One region of the Paenibacillus sp. J22R160 genome, then DNA from elsewhere that is predicted to be linked to it. Evidence: riboswitches for the same ligand, from Rfam matches in the RefSeq annotation. Region 1 holds a riboswitch; each other region holds the start of a gene.
The links. A riboswitch is a leader RNA that binds a small molecule or an ion and turns the genes downstream of it on or off. The one in region 1 is predicted to bind cyclic di-AMP.

Region 1 (4,751 bases):
GAGAAATCACGACACAACAGGGGGCTTCACCAATCATACAGCCGTATTCAAAAACGATAAAATGGTCGGCACCATTGATGATCCCACAACCCGCGGCCTGCTTTGGCTCAGAGACGAGATTAAAACTGCCGTTGTTACCGTAACACCGGAGGGTGCCTCCGGCCATGTCTCCCTTCGACTATTGAAAAGCGAGACGAAGCTGGAGCCTCTCATCGAAAACGGCAAGTGGCGCATGAACGTCTGGATTCATACGGAAGACGATGCTCTTCAGAATACGACTTCGCTGAATCTCGCCACCGATCACCAAGCTGTTAAACGCGTGGAAGCCGCTATGAATGATGACATTGAGGATCGTGTCGCGGTTGCTTTGCGTGAGGTGCAGCAGGGTTTCAAAGCAGACATTTTTGACTTCGCTGGGGAATTCCACCGTGCGTACCCTAAGGAATGGCGGCAAAATCAAAAGCGCTGGAACGAGATCTTCCCGAACGTCGAGGTCACTGTACAATCTGACGCCAGAATGCTGCGTCCTGGGCTATCCAGCATCAAATCTTCTCGACCCGAAGAGGAGAAAGAAAAGGAAGAGGAGTCTACAAAATGACATCCAAAGACATTCCCATGTGCATGGCCGCATGCTTACTCATCACTCTCTTTCAGTGGTTTCGCCTGAAAAACGCGCCAAACAAAGAGAAAGCGGCTTATCTCTCCATCTTGGCCCTATGCTGGATTCTAGCGATCATATTGGTCATGAATCCAAGCATGCCAGGTCCGACGCAGCTGGTGAATGCAATTTTCCACCCTCTCGGTAAACTCTTAGATCGTTAAAGGAGCTTTTGTGGACATGCAGATCGGCGGGAAACAATTATTCTGGATGATATTGATCATGCAGCTGGGGATGACCATTTTACTGACCATTAATCCAGCTATCCAAACTGCGAAGCAAGACGCTTGGCTTTCAACGGTTTGTGCAACCGGGATAGGTGTAGGCGTCGCATTTATTTGTACTCGGTTGAGCCTGTCTCATCCAGGGCAAACCATGATTGAATTTTCCAAGAGGTTATTGGGTCGATACGTCGGCAATATGGTCATCGTGGTGTATTTCATCTACTGGTACAGTGTGCTTGCGATTATACTTAGGCAATACTCAGAGTTCATCGTCGCGACTATTCTGCCGAGAACCCCCATCCTTGTCCCGATTCTGGGTATGCTCCTCGTTGCGATCTATGTAACTTTCTCAGGGATAGAGGTTATTGCCAGATGCTGCGAGATCCTAGGTCCCTTCACCCTGTTTGGGATTGCAATTCCTCTTCTGCTCAGCCTAAAAAATATCCACATCAACAATATCCTTCCCTTCTATGTGGATACCGGTGCGATGACAATCTTGAAGGGAGCACTGCCGACCTCAACGTTTCTTGGGGATTGTATCCTGCTGCTCGTCATCATGGGTTTTCTTTCTAAGCCCCAAACAGGGGTGAAACCGGCCATTCTTGGGGTGGCTGCTGCAGGTTTGTTAACAAGCATTTCGACTTTCTTAATCGTTTCCGTGTTTGGACACCTCTCCGCTTCGGGCCAAACCTATCCTTACTTTAATTTGGTTCGTTATATTACCTACTACGACTTTTTCCAAAACCTCGACTCCTTTGTTGTCGCCATTTGGATTATTAGTGTGTTCACCAAAGTATCTCTCTACTTTTTCGTCTGCACGTATGGAACAGCTCAAAGCTTTGGTCTTAAAAAATGGCGACGCATAATTTGGTTCGTAGCGCCTGTTATCTTACTGCTAGCTTTGATCCCGCGGGACTTTATCGATAGTTCCGTGCTTTTTCCGCAAAAAATCGCGATCCCTTATTTCTTGCCTGTCCATGCGATCGGTCTGCCGCTTGTGATGTGGGGAGTTGCTAAGTGGAAAAAATAAATAAAACCCTTGGGAATTCCCATCCGGGAAATCTCAAGGGCTGCTTTGGATTAATTGCTGATGAATTCTTGCACCCATTCTCCGTTATAATAGGCAACGCCAATCTTAGTGAAGTTAGGGCTCAAAATATTTTGACGGTGGCCTGTGCTGTTCATCCACGCTTTCATGACGGCTTCAGGCGTAGGCTGTCCTTTGGCAATGTTCTCACCTGCATAGGAATAACGAATGCCATAAGTGCTCATCATATCAAAAGGTGACCCATAGGTCGGCGACGTATGATCAAAATAGCCGTTGTTGTACATATCCTTGGCTTTGTCCAATGCCATAGCTGTGAGTGCGCTATCGCTAGTTAGCGCTTTTAGCCCAGCTTTTACCCGTTCCTGGTTAACTAAAGTAACGACTTGGCTGGCATAAGCCGACTGCGCTGGCGCAGGTGTAGCTGGAGTAGCAGGGGCTGGTGTTTGCGTACCGCCGGTTGTACCCGTGCTGCCCGGAATGTTCAACTTCATCCCTGACCAGATCACATTCGGGTTGGCAACCTGAGGGTTGGCCTGAATGAGGGAAGTGAGGCTCACGCCATACTTCTTGGAGATTAACCACATGGTGTCGTTGCCTGACACCGTGTGCGTGGCGGACGCGGCCATGGCTGCGCTTGAGCTCATAAGGACACTAAGTCCAATAGCACCGGTAACGACTAGCTTTTTGTAACGTTTCAACATAGAAATCTCTCCTTTTTGCGGCCTGCGAGGTTAGCTGTCGGATTCGGGTCAAAGAGTAATCACCCGGCCGCTTAGATAGCGGCTTCACCCCAAAGGATGGGTCCCCCGTGCTTCCTGAGAAGCTTCGGCCTTCTAAGTTTTTGATCCATAATCGATCTTTCCGATTGTAACACGGGGTTTTACTGAAAACATGACTCAAAATTTTCCAACACTTTTTGAAAGCGCATTCAAAGCACTTCGAAAATATTTTCCAAATACATGAATAAAAAACCATAACTTCCACAAAATACTCATACACCAAATAAAGGAGTGAATCCAGATGGCTAGCAGTAGAAGCAATTCCATACTTGTGCAACAAGCAAAATCAGCTCTTGAGCAAATGAAATACGAGGTCGCTCAGGAACTAGGTATTCAGATTCCTCAGGACGGATATTATGGGTACATGGCTACTCGCGATACTGGGGCAATCGGCGGACATATTACGAGAAGATTGATTCAAATCGCTGAGCAACAGCTAAGCGGCAGCAGCAACGGCAACTTTAGACGCATGTAAGTAACCGCATGTACAGATCAAAAAGACTGCACCACCACTTCCTCCTTGGTGATCCAGTCTTTTTTGTTTTTCTCAAATCACAAATTCCATAAAAACCGGCGATCGAAGCCTTCCGTTTCTCGTCCAGTTTTTCGTCTTAACCTTGGCCATCAGCCGCGGTTCCATATAGGCGAAATGGTTGTCTTCTTTGAAAACTAAGCGATGCTTCACGCCGTCTAGCGCCTTCTGATGCAGAGGTGTTACCCCTGTCTCAATCACCCCGACAGGAATTTTCAATCCATTCGCAGAGTCAATAGAGGCAAGTAGAGCAAAGTTATTTTTCCTATAACCAGAAATGTAGACATCAATATAAGTCCAGTTAATCACTTTTTGCCATTGCCTGGAGCGTTTGTTGCTTTCGTACTTAAAATTTTCTTTTTTAGACTTCAAAATGATGCCCTCAAGCCCATCCTGCCGGATTTTCTCAAAATAATCCACCGCTTTACCTTCGTAAACCTTCACTTTTTTGTACCTATCATTCTCAATAAAAGCCTGATCTAACAGCTCCTTACGTTTAAGCAAGGGCAATTCGGTGACATCAATCCCCTTGTATTTTAAAATGTCAAATGCGCAAAATACAACAGGCGATAAATCCGTCGGAGTTAAAAATCTAGCTGACATCGCTTCAAAATCCGGTTTACCTTGATCATCCAGAATGACCAATTCACCGTCAAGTATCGTTCCCTCAGGAATCGGACATTGGAATAGCTCAGGAAATTTGTGAGTAACCAATTGATTGTCTTTCGTATATACATATAGTTTGTCCATATTTGAAAGAATACACCTAAGACCATCTAGTTTAACTTCTGCAACATGATGTTTACTGTTATACGGTCTATTATCTTTGGCGTCTTGCAAAAGCATAGGAGAAATGAACATATGAAATCACCCTACGTTAGATGATACTGCACAGTTATTCATCTGCCTATAGGGACTTGGAGGAAATCGAGACCAACCCGCTCCATTTTCGACAAAACAAGTGCAAACTATCTCTACAATGCGACAACTAAATTCGCAAATCCCTTTTATAATGAAGATAGATGAATGGGAGGGATGTTCGCATGGACAAGCTATTTATCAAAAGATTGCATACTTTGAATCGCCGCGACGAGCTTAGATCAATGCTGCTGATTGAAGGTATTAAACTCACTCTCAAACGGAAAAAGGAACTCGGCTTATTTTATAGATTGTTCAAGAAAACCAAGAAGAAACCCATTGTTGCTAAAGGATGGAACTAACATGCCACACGCAAAGAGGCGACCAAGAAAAGTAGAATCCTCTACCTTCATGGCCGCCTCTACTATTTTCCTGCCTTACTTGCCGCTCTTCGCATATTGCGCGCTGAACTCCTCAATCACTTTATCGCCGCCGGCTTTTCTCCACTGCTCAATCGCTTGCTTCCAGCCTGCCTCATCAATTTTACCCAGGATATATTTCGTCCGGGCATCGTCAATGATCGGCTTCAGCTCGCTGCCTTTGGTCGTTTGCGTCTCGGAAACGAGCGGATTCGTCGGGTTGTTGACCGCGA
Region 2 (4,751 bases), on a different contig from region 1:
TGACCGCTGGTCCCTTGTATCAGATGGCGTTGGATCCGAAGCAGCCTTTATATGTAGATATTAGCTGTCTTATTGCGTATCCGCGGAATGCGGAGCTGCGACTTAGTGTATATGGCAATACCTTAGCGAGTCAGCATATGAATTACCATTGGGAGATGACGGGGCATGGACATGTGCTGCTGCAGCCATGCAAGTCGGATCGCAAGTTGGATGAACATATGAAAAATGACAGCTTGTTGCGGAGAATTGCCCGGGAAGTGCTGCCTTTTGGCGGTATTTTTATAAAATAATGCATTGGTAACAAAAAACATTTGCATTTGTTCTCAAATCCTGATATATTATTCCTTGTCGCCTCTGGGAAAGAAATCAAGTGACATGCATGATATACCGTGCGGAAGTGGCTCAGCGGTAGAGCATCGCCTTGCCAAGGCGAGGGTCGCGGGTTCGATCCCCGTCTTCCGCTCCATATTTTAAGCGCCCTTAGCTCAGCTGGATAGAGTATTTGACTACGAATCAAAAGGTCGGGAGTTCGAATCTCTCAGGGCGCGCCATTTTTATTAAGTTACAAGCGTTTCGGGATGTAGCTCAGCTTGGTAGAGCACCTGCTTTGGGAGCAGGGGGTCGCATGTTCAAATCGTGTCATCCCGATAAATACGCGGGTGTAGTTCAATGGTAGAACTTCAGCCTTCCAAGCTGGTAGCGTGGGTTCGATTCCCATCACCCGCTTCACACAAAGAATGAGTCACCTTCGGGTGGCTTTTTCTTTGTTACGGGGAAGGAAGAGAACCCCAGAGGGTTCGACCGCCCGTGAAGACAACTTGAGTAATCCTGTGTAGGGGAGAGGGAACTGGAGTCCGCTATTTCGGACAAATCGACCTGTTTCCCCGACTAAGGGGAACTACAGGGCGTTATTTGTTCTTTTAGGCGAGTTTATTTCCATAAGCGGCGTATTAGCGGACCATAGTTCCCACGAATCGGTGATTGTACCGTTTAAAAAGGTAAATAGAGGCCATGTAGTTCCGTTTGCAGCTAAGGAAAGCTGCACGGCTGGATGCCTGAGCTCGCACATTTCTTGGCAAAAGCAGATGAAAGCGGTATACTTATTTTGTTAACGTGTGCATTATCGTGAGACGATATCAATGAAATGAGGTCGACGACTATGAAGGCGAAAAAGCTTGGAAATGCGGGTTTTGACATCTCAAACATAACCTTTGGCTGTTGGGAGCTCGGAGGAGGTCCATGGGAGTTCACAAACGACCAAAATAATATCGAGCTCATCCGTAAAGCATTCGAGCTGGGTATCACAACGTTTGATACGGCTGAAGGTTACGGCAATGGACACTCGGAAGAGATCGTTGGCGATGCTTTGGCAGATATACGCAACCAATGCATCATTACGACGAAGGTGAGCCGAAGCAATCTAGCTCGTCAAGATGTACGGAGATCAGCGGAAAACAGCTTGAAACGGCTGAAGACAGATTACATAGACGTGTATTACATCCACTGGCCGAGTTTTGAGATCCCGGTGCAGGATACACTTGCTGAATTTGTGAAGCTCAAAAAAGAAGGCTTGATTCGTGCCATCGGTGTTTCGAACTTCTCTTTGGAGCAGCTGAAAGAGGCAGTGAATTATGCGCAAATCGATGTGATTCAGCCAGAGTACAGCTTGCTGCACAGAGCCATTGAGCAAGAGATCTTGCCTTTTTGCCAGGAACATAACGTTGGTGTGATGAGCTATAGCTCGATCGCCAAGGGGATTCTGACAGGTGCTTTCCATCTCCATGGAAAGACGTTGAAAGAAGGAGACTTCCGCAAGGAGAGAAGGCTGTTCCTTCCGGAGCATCTGGAGGCGGAGAAAGAGCTTTTAGCTGTCATGAAAGAATTGGCTGATTCCAAGGACGCTAACGTGACTCAGATCGCGATTGCATGGCTGCTGCACCAGGAAGCACTTACTTCGGCTATAATAGGCACACAGGATGAGCATCACCTTGCAATTAATATCAAAGCAGCCTCATTATCATTATCCGCCTCAGAGCTGGAAACTTTGAACATAGTCAGCGATCGTGCGCTGTCAGTAATTGGCTACTCTTAGCAGCAAAACCACCCGACGGGGTGGTTTTTTTGTTGCGTATTATGTTGAGTGAGATGTATGCATTATGCGACAACTTTCATTGGTAAAACTTACCGTTTTGCAAAGGTTGTACGTACCAATTAAACTATGATAGTCTAACATAGACAAAAAATGCCGAATCTCGGAGCATCAAAAGCTCTGGTACGGGGGACTTCTTTATTTGGGGTGAATGAGCGCTGCTAGCTGAGCGTACTAGGGAAAACCTCTTCCCGAACCCGTCAACTAACCTCGGAGGCGTCAAGGAGGCAAGATTTTGAAATCTTTTTTTTCGCGTCTTATTTGTTCATGCGCAATTTTATGCGCCGCAGTACCGATGTTTACAGCGCACTCCGCTCAGGCCGCTTCAGCGCCTACGGACCGACCTGTAAAAGTTCAAGTCAATGATGAGCTGCTGAAGTTTCCGGAAGTTCAGCCTTACATTGATGACAAAGGCATCATGCAAGTTCCACTCCGGGTGTTATCTGAGAAGCTTGGCTATCAGGTAAGCTGGGAGAAGCAAGAGGATCAAATCGAGGTCACACTGGTTAACAAGCAGCAGTCAATCTTACTGGTAACAGAGCAACAACAAGCGCTAGTGAACAGTAAGAAGATCAGCTTGGAAAGCAGTCCAACCGTGTACCAAGGGAACACTTATGTTCCACTGCGTTTCATCACGGAAACCTTCGGTTCACCAATTGAATGGAATGAAGCCAACCAGATCGCGATTGTGGATGTGGATGGAAAATCGCACAAACCAGCTTGGATTGCACCTCCGCCAGCCCCTAAGGTTGCCGCTCCCGTAGCTCCTGTTGTTCCGTCTGTGAGTGAGCAAATTATTCAAACGGCAAACTCCTATATGGGCGTGCCTTATGTATGGGGCGGTACAACACCGAGAGGATTTGATTGCTCTGGTTTTGTGCGGTTTTTGTATCAAGCGAAGGGGATCGACTTGCCTCGCACCTCAGCGGAGATGCACAGTGAAGCAGGTACGAAAGTCACGGATTTGAAAGCCGGAGACTTAGTGTTTTTTGCTTCAAAAACAGTGAATCACGTGGGCATTTATCTTGGTAATGATCGATTCATTTCAGCGACTACATCCAGAGGCGTGGCTGTGGATAGCCTTTCGAGCGCTTATTGGAGCGCAAGGTATGTCGGAGCGAGAAGAGTTCTGTAAGGATAGGTCTATCGAACACTTGTTTCTATGTTCTTTCGAATGAAAGGCATAGAAGGCAGGTGTTTTTTTTCGTTCGCAGAATAATGCGATTTTTATCGAAATTTTATGGTTTTTAGCCTATAATGAAGAAATGTTTGGAAGATAGAAAGAGCAGGTGAACACGAGCACATGCAATTAGGTGTCTGGAAGAGCTGGTTTCATAAAAAGAGACATTCGAGTATAGCAGATAGCATGTATTCCGTGGATAAGGGTCCTGCAATGCCAGGTGAGGTTCGGGAAGTTATTCAGCAGTTTTTCCATACGTACAATCATTTCAAAGGGGCAAGAAGCCTGCAAACGGATACGTTTATAAAAGAAGTATTTTACGCAACGAAGCAAGATCCGAGAGATCAACGAACAGTGGAAGAAATGGAAGCCTATATTCAACACAAAAATGTGCTGCGATTGCGCTTGAAATCTTATGTAATCGATGAGTATCTAAGCCTAGGCGAAAAAATCTGTATGATTGGTGTTACGCGGGAATTTAACAACAATCACAAGAATCGCGTCTTGTATTTTCTAATTAAAGAGGACAAGTCTTGGAAGTTTCACCATATCGCAAGATCACATCATGGCAAGATTTTAGATAAATTTCAAATTAAAGAACAAACCGGATTCGTCGTAGGCAACGATAAAGCTGCGCTCCTGTTCCTCACACACTCCAATTCATTAGACGCCTCCACGTTTATAACGGGAGATTACGTTCATGCTGAGGGGTATTTGGAAGTGGAACAAGAGCCGAGCAACCATTTGTACTATCGGGTTGTACGAATGAATCGTGTTCACTAGAACGATAAGATCATGCCACAAACCGTGAGGGTAAGCTTTGCTCTGTCGAGTAACGCTTATTTGGCGCTTCTCCAGGGGCTACCTTCCACTTCTTTTTAATTCACGAAGCGAATAAAAGGTGCCTCTCCAGTAAATGCCGCCTTGTTTCCAAGTAAGCCAAACAGAGCGAACCATCGTGTAAACAAGCAGCGAAGCGCTGACAGGAAGCAGATAGGCGGAATCACCTCTGAGGCTCATTAATCGGGACATCAGCTTGCGATACAGCCAGATTTGCAGGATAACAGCAAGGGCATAGACGGCTCCGCGCCAATCCCAGAGGAAGAAGAGGCCAAGCCACGGGCCTATAAAAAAGCCGATCTGTCCCAAACAAGCGAGCAAGGCGACGAAGTAGCTGTAGCGAAAGCCGGAAAAAAGGTTTTTTTCCAGTCCAATAACCGCCTCTTTGAGCGAACGATACCATTCCACTTGAAGCAGGTGTTTGGCGGACAGCACTCTTTGGCGGTAACCTGCTCTCTTAAGGAAGATACCTAACTGCAGATCATCATCAGGTCTTAGCGCGATCGCTTTATGCCTACCAATCGCTTCATAGGCGCTCCGGCTTACCATATTGAAGGCTCCGATCCCGATGCCCGGCCCCTT
Region 3 (4,751 bases), on a different contig from region 1:
GATGCTGGCGGATATCGTGCAGAAGCAGGTAACTGGGAGCCGTGTTCTGGAGGTGGCTTGCGGTACTGGATATTGGACACAGTTCATGGCGGAAACGGCCAAACACATCGTTGGTGTGGACGTTCGACCAGAGGTGCTGCGAATTGCTGAATCTAAGTCCTGGCCGCTTCATAATACTTCGTTCGTGGAAGGGGACGCCTACCGGCTATCTGAGGTAAAAGGGGACTTTGACTACGGTCTCGCCAACTTCTGGTTTTCGCATATTCCGAAAAATCGCCTGGATTCCTTTCTGCAAGGATTCCACGAGCGGCTTGGACGAGGGGCCTGCGTTTTTATGGCGGATAATGTGTACGTGCCGGGAAGAGGCGGCGAGCTGATTACGAGTGAACATAGCGAAGATACGTACAAAAGAAGGGAGCTGGCCGATGGCTCCAAGCATGAAATTATTAAAAACTACTATTCGTACGAAGAGTTGAATGAAATCTTTAAGCCGCTGTCGGAGAATCTGCGCATATTTGTTGGCAGCTCTTTCTGGTATGTTAGTTACATAGTGGCTTAGGAAATCTTCGGCCAAAGTGAAGTGACAAACGGTAGGCTTAATGTCCGGATGTGAACTTAAGGCCGAGAACGCCGACGAGAATGAGGATCATGAATAGGATACGCAGTAAACTAACAGGCTCATTCAGAAATAGGGTGCCGATAATAATCGCACCTACAGCGCCAATCCCCGTCAAAGCCGCGTAGGCTGTGCCGATGGGAAGAGTTTTCGTAGCTGCTGCCAGAAAATAAAAGCTGATGATCATGCCGACAATGGTGATGCTGGATGGAATCAGTCGTGTAAAACCATTAGAAAACTTCAATGAGATCGCCCAAACGACTTCAAAAACACCTGCAATGACGAGATATAACCATGCCATCTTGAATCACTCCTTTAAAAAGTAAACGAATATGCCCTTAGATCGCGGCAAAAAAGAAAAAGCCTGGAAGCAATATCGCTGCGCGATAAGACTCCCGGGCTTTTTCCCCTCCGTGATCACAGCGTATCCGCTGTGTGTTTTCTCTCGGACCAGACTGACGCTGCAGCGCCACGGAACCCTAGAAACATGATGCCGTCATTATAGGACGTCTTACATGCTATGTCAAGTTACACCTTTTGGAATAAGGGTGATACTTGCCCTATTCCTTCAGCTCGATGCCATTCCGAGCGACGTGAGCACGGAACATGGCCATGCTGTCCGGGTGCTCCTGCGCTGGCAGCCAAGCGTCTTGCTCCCAAACCTTGGATAGCTTGAGGGCGCGGCTGCAGTGAACGAAGCATTCCTGCACTTCAACGCCAACCGCGACAACAGGGAGCTTGCCGCCAAGCTGCATACTTTCCAGCAGCTGCTCATCCTGCGTCAGCCAAGCGCGCCCGTTAATCCGCAGCACGGTTTCGACGCCGGGGATGACGAACACCATGCCGACTTGGGGATTGTCGAGCAAATTTTGCATAGAGTCGATGCGGCGATTCCCAAGCCGTTCTGGATAGATCAGACGCTGATCATCCAGAACACGGACGAAGCCCGGATGGTCGCCGCGCGGAGAGACATCGCAAAGACCCTCTTTATTTGATGTGGATAAGAAAAATAAAGGGGATTTAGCCAAAAAAGCGCGTATATGATCGTCGATGCTGGAGATGACTTTATTCTGGACGGCAGCGTGTGGTTCACCAACACGGGGCCTTAACTCCTCAAGGGACTGAATAATACCAGGGAATGGCGGTTTGTCGTTTCCGCTTGTTAGCGACATGATTCGTGTCCTTTCTCGAAGCCGTAGGACTTCTGACAAATTTGTTACCACAAGAAATGAATAAAAGCCCTGAAAAGCGGGCTCATTCGAGCTAACGCTGGTCTGGGCTTTATTCATGATGAACAAGAAAATTACTTGGATTCAGCAGTTAGTTGATTGTAGATATCATCCCACAGAACACGTCTAGCGGATACATACCTTTTCGCATAGTAGGATTGGCTGAGCTTGTTGATCACAATGCCTTCATTGGAAGCAGAGTGAATGAATTCACCGTTTCCAAGGTAGATGCCAACGTGAGAAACGCCTTTGCCCCCTGTGTCGAAGAACACAAGATCACCTTTACGAAGATCACTTTTGTCGATCCAGTAGCCCTCTTTATTTTGAGCTGCTGAACTATGAGGAAGGTCAATGCCGAATTTATTGAACACGTACGCGGTGAAACCAGAGCAATCAAAGCCTCTTGTTGTCGTTCCCGCATCGCGGTACGGTGTTCCGATCAATTCGTTAACCGTTGTGTCCAATGTGGATTCTGCTGCAGACACACTCCCTAAAGCTACACTCAAAAACAAAACAAGACTAAAAAAAAGAGCAACAACCTTTTTCAACTGCTTGTCTCCTTCCGGTGCCTACGAGGTTAGCTGGAGGGTTCGGTTGAAGGTTCCCTATGATCCCTGTCTTGCAAGATCAATTCACCCGGAGTGGTTCCCCCGTTTCCCCAAGAAATGAGGAATTCGGCATGAAATATTTGGTTTTTTAAGGCTAGTTACTTAATTCGTCATAAACATCGAAATTCCTCCTTTTTCGTGCAATATGGTCTGAAAAAATGTGTAAAGGTTCGCTTTACAGACAAAAAAACCCCCTTTTGCAAGGGGATTGAACAATTCTAAACCATTTTTGGTTTAATTTATTATTTTTTATCGTCCCATTTTGGCGGAAAGAAGCTGAAATTGGGAGGTGATGGACCACATTTGCATGAAAATATGGAAGAGCGGGAAAAGCTGATAAATGATTAGCGCTACCAGACCTGCCCAGATATAGGTCGTTGTGACTGTAATCCCTGCCAAAAGTCCTGAACTGAGGACAAGTATTAGGGAAAGGCCGATAATCGGAAGCGAATACCGCATGAACGTTATCACCGTGGATAGAATGCCGAGCTGCGCAGCAATGGCGAACTGCACGTACATAAAAAGCAGATGCAGCAAGAATCCATATACCAGCATACCGATTAACCAAGGCAATAAGTCGAGAGAGGCTTGTTCATAAGATGTGCTGTGAGCGAGCACCTTCTGCGCTTTGGGCAGCACCCAGATGAGAGGCAGCAGTGACAAGACGATTCGGATCATATATGCGGCGAAGAAGGGGAGCGTGAGTTCCTTGATGCCGCGGACGAAGCGATAGCCGGCATTTTGATCAGAGTGTGTGAGCGAATAGTAGACGCCGCTGTTCAGCATAGGGGTGAGCAGCATGCGAGCTAGGAGCAAGGCAGCCAGCCACAACAAGTAGGAATGGCTAAGATCCGTTTTGAATAACTGGAACTGACTTTCGGCTAGAAAAAGCTGGAGGGCTTCCTTCGGCTGGTCACCGCCGGGAAAGCGGTGCATGAGAGGGACTAGCACCCCTTGTACAAGCTTATAAAGCAGCATACCCCAACACATTTGGTACATGAATATGACAATCGTGGCGAAGGGTTGCCGTAGAGCCGCCCTGAAGCCGGATTTAAGATAAGTTGTCACGGGTGTCCCTCCTAAGCGTTGTTTGCTGAAGGCAAACTTGCCTTGTAGAGTGGGCGCCTACCAGGCCACCCACCCGAAAATAGCTTGCAGGAATTGAACAATGCCAAGATTTAGGCGGAGCTTCCACTTGGTATCTACTTCTGCTTGCATGTAGTTATTAATATGCTTGTTCTCAAGAATGAGCGAGTAGCTCGGATCGATGCGAACCCAGTCTACAGGCGTCGTATGGGTTAGTTTGTATTCAATGCTGCTCTCTTTGCCGTCCCATGTTTTGTCGAGCACCGTGCCATCAGCGAAATGAAACTGGATCGGCACCTCAGGCGAATTTCCGCCGCGCTTGGAGATGAGGATCGTGCTCTCGTAAGGGCCAGCACCTTTGCTGCCTGCAGCTTTCACATGGATGCTCTCAATCGAGTAATCAATCATCTTCGAGCCGTAAACATATTCATTGAAGAAGTCGTCCCACTTCATTTTGGATACATCCTCGACAACGTTTTGAAAGTCTTTGGTGGAAGGATGCTTGAATTGCCACTTTTGAAAATAGGTGCGCATGATTCGATCCATGGTCTTGATGCCGACCTGCTTCTCAATCGCTTTCAGCACAAGTTTGCCTCTTGTATACACATTTTCTGCGTATTGATCATGTCCGGTATAGGCCCAAGCATTTTGCCGCAGGGCATCCGGAGAAGTAATGTAGCTGGACTCGACAGGTAAATTCGGTTTCGCTCCGAAATCGGCTTCCATCACCTTATCCTCGGCATAGGAGGTAAAGCCCTCATCCAGCCAAGCTTCTTCGAACTCATTGCTCGCCACGAGGCCGTAGAAATATTGGTGTCCGATCTCATGTACAACAACGCGTTCCAATTCCTGATCCGGCGTTTTGTCGTCCGCGCCCCAAGCCGTTATGAGCGTAGGATATTCCATCCCGCCTGCTCCGTTGCCTCCGGGGGGAGGTACGACGATGGACAAGGTCGAGTAAGGATACGATCCGTACCACTGACTATAGCGGGATAGCGCTTTTTTGGCAGCATACATATAACGGTCCTTCAATTCCTGATGGTTGGGATCAAGATAGAGCTTGATCTTCACTCCGGGTATTTGCGGCGTAGAGAAAGGTTCTTCCACATACACGAAGTGAGGTGAAGCAGACCATGCGAAATCATGCACATCATCGGCATAAAATTGATACGTCTTCATGCCATTCTCCGTCACAGCAGGTTTCACAGGAAA
Region 4 (4,751 bases), on a different contig from region 1:
GGAACAACACCGCCGATTTCTCCTGTTATTTCTCACATTTGTACCTCTTTTAGGCAGATAACTGGATTTTCTACCGCTAATTTCGGCAATTCTAGCCAATTTCGTCGAGCTACCGTCGAATTAGCTGGAGCTTCTACCACTATTTCATTTCCTACCCCTGAGCAGCGCAGATTAACGGGAGGAATTCCATCTATTTCACTCTACGGGATATGCCGACAGCAGAACGAATCGAAAGCCCGCCTTCTGCATAACGGGTATGGCCTTCATGACGCCTTCAGCCGTGTCTTTCTCTGGATGGTTCATATGCGCCAAAACGATGGAACCGCTCCGAGCCTTTGTAAGTGCATTGTACACCTGCTCCGTGTTAAATGTAGCTCCAGCGTCGCCAAGCACGTTATAACCCGCCAGCTGGAAACCCAAGTCGTGGGCAATGTCGACAGCGATATCGTCGTAGAAGGCCGTGCCTGAGCGGAAAAATAAAGGCCGCTTTCCCGTCCGCTTCTCGATCTCATCCGCGTTCTCCGTTACTTCGCGAATCGCATCGCTCACATCTTTGGTTCCCGCGATGCCATAGGCGGCTTTGCCGTTCACGGAGAGCGGCCTATGTTCGTTCCCGTGGTTTTCGATCTCAAACAGCGGATCCCCCGCCAGCTTGGCAAATATATCCGGATTGGCACTAAGCCATCTCGCATTGACAAATAAGGTGGCTGGTATCTGCTCCTTGATCAAGTAATCGATCAGCTTCTCATCGTATCCGCTGCCTTCTGTGCCGCCGCAAGCGTCAAAGGTAAGGGCGATCACCTTATCCTGCGTTACAAGATGCGTCCGTACGCCGGGGATGTTCTCGCCCCATTTGTGAGGGGTGGCTATTTTGTACCTTTCTGCTAATGAAAGGGATCGTGTGGATCGTGTTGAAGATGCGAGCGCTGGCACAACTGCGGACGAGTCTGTTGTTGTATCCGATGGTGTCTCACCTGCTCTCTCTGGTGATGTCGCTGTCGGTTTCTCTGGTGCCACTTTGGGAACAGACGACGGTGAAAGCACCGGGCTGACGGTTGCCTCTACAACCGGCGTCGCAACTCCCTCTACCCCGCAACCTGAAAGCGCTATCACTACGCTTAAAAGAAAAAGGAAGCACACCAAGCGCTTCCTCATTTGTGTTTTCTCCAATCGAGCTTGCTCTTCTCCAGCAAGTGGCCAAAATCATTCTCCAGCCGTTTCTCCTCCGCCTTGCGCGCAGCCTCCGCTTCAGCCCTGGCAGCATCCTTACGAGCCTGTTCCTCTGCTTTCATCGCATCAGCTTGAGCTTTCAGGCCCGCTACGATATCAGGACGCAGCAAATCTTTGAGTGTCGCAGGTTTATCTTGCGCGCTAGGTTCAGCGATTGTGGTTGACGATTTCTTTTTTGCCATAAAGGGTCACCTCTGTTCCATTTCAACATCCGTTTTACCCTTTTATTGTACACCTCTACTCATGCAAATGATAGGGCACCGTCGCAACGACGATATCTTTATCGGCTTGCAGCTTCGAGCGTATACGTGCGGCAGACTGGTTGTGGAGCAGGCGGTGCCACCATTTTTTGGGCATGAACTGGGGCAGGATCACCATGATCGATTGCTTTTCCGATACATGCGTATCGACTCTTTCAATAAACTCTGCCAGTGGCTTCAAAATGGTGCGGTAACGGGATTTGAATACAACAAGCCGAACACCCGGGTCCCACTTATCCCATTTCTCCTGCATCGCTTCTTCATCCTCATCCGAAAATGATACGTAGAAAGCAATGACATTTGGAGATAAAGATTTCGCATAATTCAATGACTGCGCCACCACTCGGTGAATGCCTGCTACAGGCACTATGATCACAGGCTCTTTGGTGCATACGCGTTCTTGCGTGATATCAATGCGCAGCTGTTTGGCCACATCATCGTAGTGATTGCTAATTTTGGTTATTCCCCAAAGTAAAATCGGCGTCACAATAATAACAATCCAAGCACCTTCACTAAATTTGGTGATACAGAAAATAATCAGAACGGCAAGGGAAACGATTCCCCCTAAACCATTAATAACGAACTTGCCGATCCAGCCGGCCGGACGTTCTCTGAACCATTTGCGAACCAAACCGCTTTGGGCAAGAGTAAAAGATAAAAAGACGCCAATCGCATAAAGTGGAATGAGTGCATCGGTTTTTCCTTTGAAAATGACGAGCAAAATACTTGCCAAAACACCTAACGTTACAATCCCGTAGTGGAACGACAACCGATCTCCCCGGTACGAGAACATGCGCGGGAAGTTTTTATCCTGAGCCATAATGCTTGCCAAGATCGGAAATCCGTTGAAGCTCGTATTCGCAGCCAATACCAGGATCAGCATGGTGCCAATCTGTGTTGCATAATACATGGTTCCACGCCCGAATGCTTGCTCCGTAACCATCGACAAGACCGAGGTATGCCCGTGCGGATCAGGTGCAATCCCATAACCCAAGCTCAGCAAGGTGACGCCGCCAAAGACAATCGCCAGCAGAGTTCCGAGGGAAGCCAGGGTTCTCTTGGCATTTTTGACAGATGGCGTACGGAAATGCGGTACCGCATCGGAAATCGCCTCAATGCCTGTCACGGCCGAGCAGCCGGATGAAAAGGCTTTAAGGATGACAAACAATGTCAATGAGCTCGTCATGGAGCTGGGAACAACCTGGAATTCATGCGTGTTCATGGAACCTGTCAGCATATCGAAGATCCCTTTACCAATCAGGAGCAGTATGCACAGGATAAAAAAGTACGTTGGAATCGCAAACACGGTTCCGGACTCAGAAGTACCCCGCAAATTCAGCCACACCATCACCCAGACAAGCACTAAGGCTATGGGGACAATATAAGGCACTGTAACTGGGAAAGCGGACGTTATCGCCTGCACACCTGCCGAAATCGAAACCGCAACGGTTAACGTGTAATCAATCAGCAGTGAAACCCCAGTCAGTCTTCCCGACATCATGCCCAAATTTTCCTTGGCCACCATGTAGGCTCCGCCGCCCATCGGATAGGCCTCAATCACTTGGCGATAGCTTAAAACAAGAAGCATGATTAAAGCAATAATCGAGATTGCAATCGGCAATGAGAAAGCAAAAGCAGCAATTCCAACAGTCGCAAGCTCTAGCAAAATCTGCTCCGTGCCATAGGCCACTGAAGACAGGGCATCCGAAGATAGGATGGGCAGAGCCTTCCATACCTGCATTTTCTCAGATTCCAGCTCCGCCGATTTCAGCGGTTTACCGAATACAATCTTTTTCAATGAGTCACTTGTCATGCTGTGAAATTCCTCCAAATAACCTAGTTTTCAGCTTGATTTCCCATTTTTGAGCGCAAAAAAACACAAGGATAGACCTTGTGCTTAGCCACATGTTCTCCTTTCTCACGACCGCTTACGAGGTTAGCTGACGGGTTCGGGCTGCGAGAAATCTGCCCTAAAGGTAGCTGCCGCATGCGACAAGACGCACCTTACTCACCCCGTTGAAACCTATGGTTCCCCCGCTTTTCTGAATAGAAAATTAAGCGAAATATTCAACTGTTAACGTACGAGTTGATACTACTCTCTTATTGGCTCATAGTAAAGGAGAGAAAAATCTTAAAAAAGATTATTCCCTCCCCGCATTCTTTCGATAATCCGCTTACAATGGCATAATACTTTCGGTATCTCCCTTTTACTAGCTTATTGTCTGATTAAGTGGATTTTAGGGTATTTTGGCAAAATTAATTTCTCACATGACGCTTTCTTGTGGCTTGTTTTTGCTTAAAAATCATCTTTTTGCAGATGAGAGGGATGCCGCCGATGAGAAATAAATAGCGGGCATCGATCATTTTTTTGAGGAATGCGGCCAGCTTGCCTTTCACTTTTTTGACCCTCAGGATGCCAATAGCTTCTCCGCGACCAAGCGAGGCAACCGTCCCTTTGTAATCATAGGCAAAAGGTCGCAAGGGTTTCCCCCTCAGGGTATAGAGCAAGTTTGTTGCCGTATTATAGCCCTGCTGGACCGCGATTTGGGCATTGGCGGGGTATGGCGTGCCGTCTGGGCTCATGACAATCGAGCAATCTCCCGTAATAAAAACATCAGGGTGCTGCAAGGAACGCAAGTAGTCATCCACTTTGACCCTCCCGCGTTGGACGTGGAAGCCCGCATCCTGCAGCAAGGAATTCCCCCGAACACCGCCCGACCAAATGACAGTGCCGGCAGGAATGAATTGGCCATCCCCCAGGAGGACGCCTCCGGGCTCGCATGCCTTAATTGCGGTAGATAATTTATATTGAACCCCTTTGCGGCGCATCACTTCCATGCCGTATTCCACGAGGTCATTCGGCAGTCCTGGCGGCAAAGCGGTAGGCGACGCTTCGATATTAATGATCTGAACAAGTGAAGGATCGACGTCAAACATCTGGCAAAGATCAGGAATCCGATCCGCTAATTCTCCTACAAACTCCGTACCTGTGAAACCGGCGCCTCCAACGACAATGGTCAAGTACTCTGCATGCTTGGAATCCAATTTATATTTAGCGAACATGTACTGCGTATGCTGACGTATGAAACGAACACTGTTAATGCTATTAATCGTCATGGCGTGTTCACGCAGTCCCGGAATGCCAAAGGTCTCTGTCTCACTTCCAAGCCCCACAACCAGATAATCGTAAGCGAGGACTTCATCCGCCAGAACAACCTTCTTTTCCTCAGGCAAAATCTGCTGAACCGTCGCTTTGATGAA

Region 2: linked by a shared signal. The riboswitch ahead of AC58UW_RS25820 (C40 family peptidase) and the one ahead of AC58UW_RS10280 (CAP domain-containing protein) in region 1 are both predicted to bind cyclic di-AMP.
Region 3: linked by a shared signal. The riboswitch ahead of AC58UW_RS25600 (C40 family peptidase) and the one ahead of AC58UW_RS10280 (CAP domain-containing protein) in region 1 are both predicted to bind cyclic di-AMP.
Region 4: linked by a shared signal. The riboswitch ahead of AC58UW_RS16540 (APC family permease) and the one ahead of AC58UW_RS10280 (CAP domain-containing protein) in region 1 are both predicted to bind cyclic di-AMP.

Annotation. Positions count from the first base shown of each region.
Region 1 is NZ_JCAUAU010000003.1:701,871-706,621, forward strand. It holds gene AC58UW_RS10265 (Ger(x)C family spore germination protein) at 1-598, shown strand, start outside; gene AC58UW_RS10270 (hypothetical protein) at 595-822, shown strand; gene AC58UW_RS10275 (GerAB/ArcD/ProY family transporter) at 839-1,912, shown strand; gene AC58UW_RS10280 (CAP domain-containing protein) at 1,963-2,628, opposite strand; cyclic di-AMP (ydaO/yuaA leader) riboswitch at 2,636-2,771, opposite strand; gene AC58UW_RS10285 (alpha/beta-type small acid-soluble spore protein) at 2,951-3,184, shown strand; gene AC58UW_RS10290 (ATP-dependent DNA ligase) at 3,257-4,102, opposite strand; gene AC58UW_RS10295 (hypothetical protein) at 4,285-4,461, shown strand; gene AC58UW_RS10300 (extracellular solute-binding protein) at 4,537-4,751, opposite strand, start outside.
Region 2 is NZ_JCAUAU010000018.1:3,541-8,291, forward strand. It holds gene AC58UW_RS25790 (AIM24 family protein) at 1-290, shown strand, start outside; tRNA gene AC58UW_RS25795 (tRNA-Gly) at 392-466, shown strand; tRNA gene AC58UW_RS25800 (tRNA-Arg) at 475-551, shown strand; tRNA gene AC58UW_RS25805 (tRNA-Pro) at 575-648, shown strand; tRNA gene AC58UW_RS25810 (tRNA-Gly) at 656-726, shown strand; gene AC58UW_RS25815 (aldo/keto reductase) at 1,160-2,092, shown strand; cyclic di-AMP (ydaO/yuaA leader) riboswitch at 2,234-2,383, shown strand; gene AC58UW_RS25820 (C40 family peptidase) at 2,385-3,284, shown strand; gene AC58UW_RS25825 (hypothetical protein) at 3,516-4,112, shown strand; gene AC58UW_RS25830 (glycosyltransferase family 2 protein) at 4,191-4,751, opposite strand, start outside.
Region 3 is NZ_JCAUAU010000017.1:108,776-113,526, forward strand. It holds gene AC58UW_RS25585 (methyltransferase domain-containing protein) at 1-559, shown strand, start outside; gene AC58UW_RS25590 (DMT family transporter) at 597-917, opposite strand; guanidine-I (ykkC/yxkD leader) riboswitch at 1,007-1,109, opposite strand; gene AC58UW_RS25595 (MSMEG_1061 family FMN-dependent PPOX-type flavoprotein) at 1,177-1,788, opposite strand; gene AC58UW_RS25600 (C40 family peptidase) at 1,920-2,393, opposite strand; cyclic di-AMP (ydaO/yuaA leader) riboswitch at 2,397-2,535, opposite strand; gene AC58UW_RS25605 (hypothetical protein) at 2,703-3,521, opposite strand; gene AC58UW_RS25610 (M1 family metallopeptidase) at 3,579-4,751, opposite strand, start outside.
Region 4 is NZ_JCAUAU010000006.1:274,827-279,577, forward strand. It holds gene AC58UW_RS16530 (polysaccharide deacetylase family protein) at 196-1,155, opposite strand; gene AC58UW_RS16535 (YqkE family protein) at 1,152-1,412, opposite strand; gene AC58UW_RS16540 (APC family permease) at 1,468-3,303, opposite strand; cyclic di-AMP (ydaO/yuaA leader) riboswitch at 3,401-3,561, opposite strand; gene AC58UW_RS16545 (NAD(P)/FAD-dependent oxidoreductase) at 3,747-4,751, opposite strand, start outside.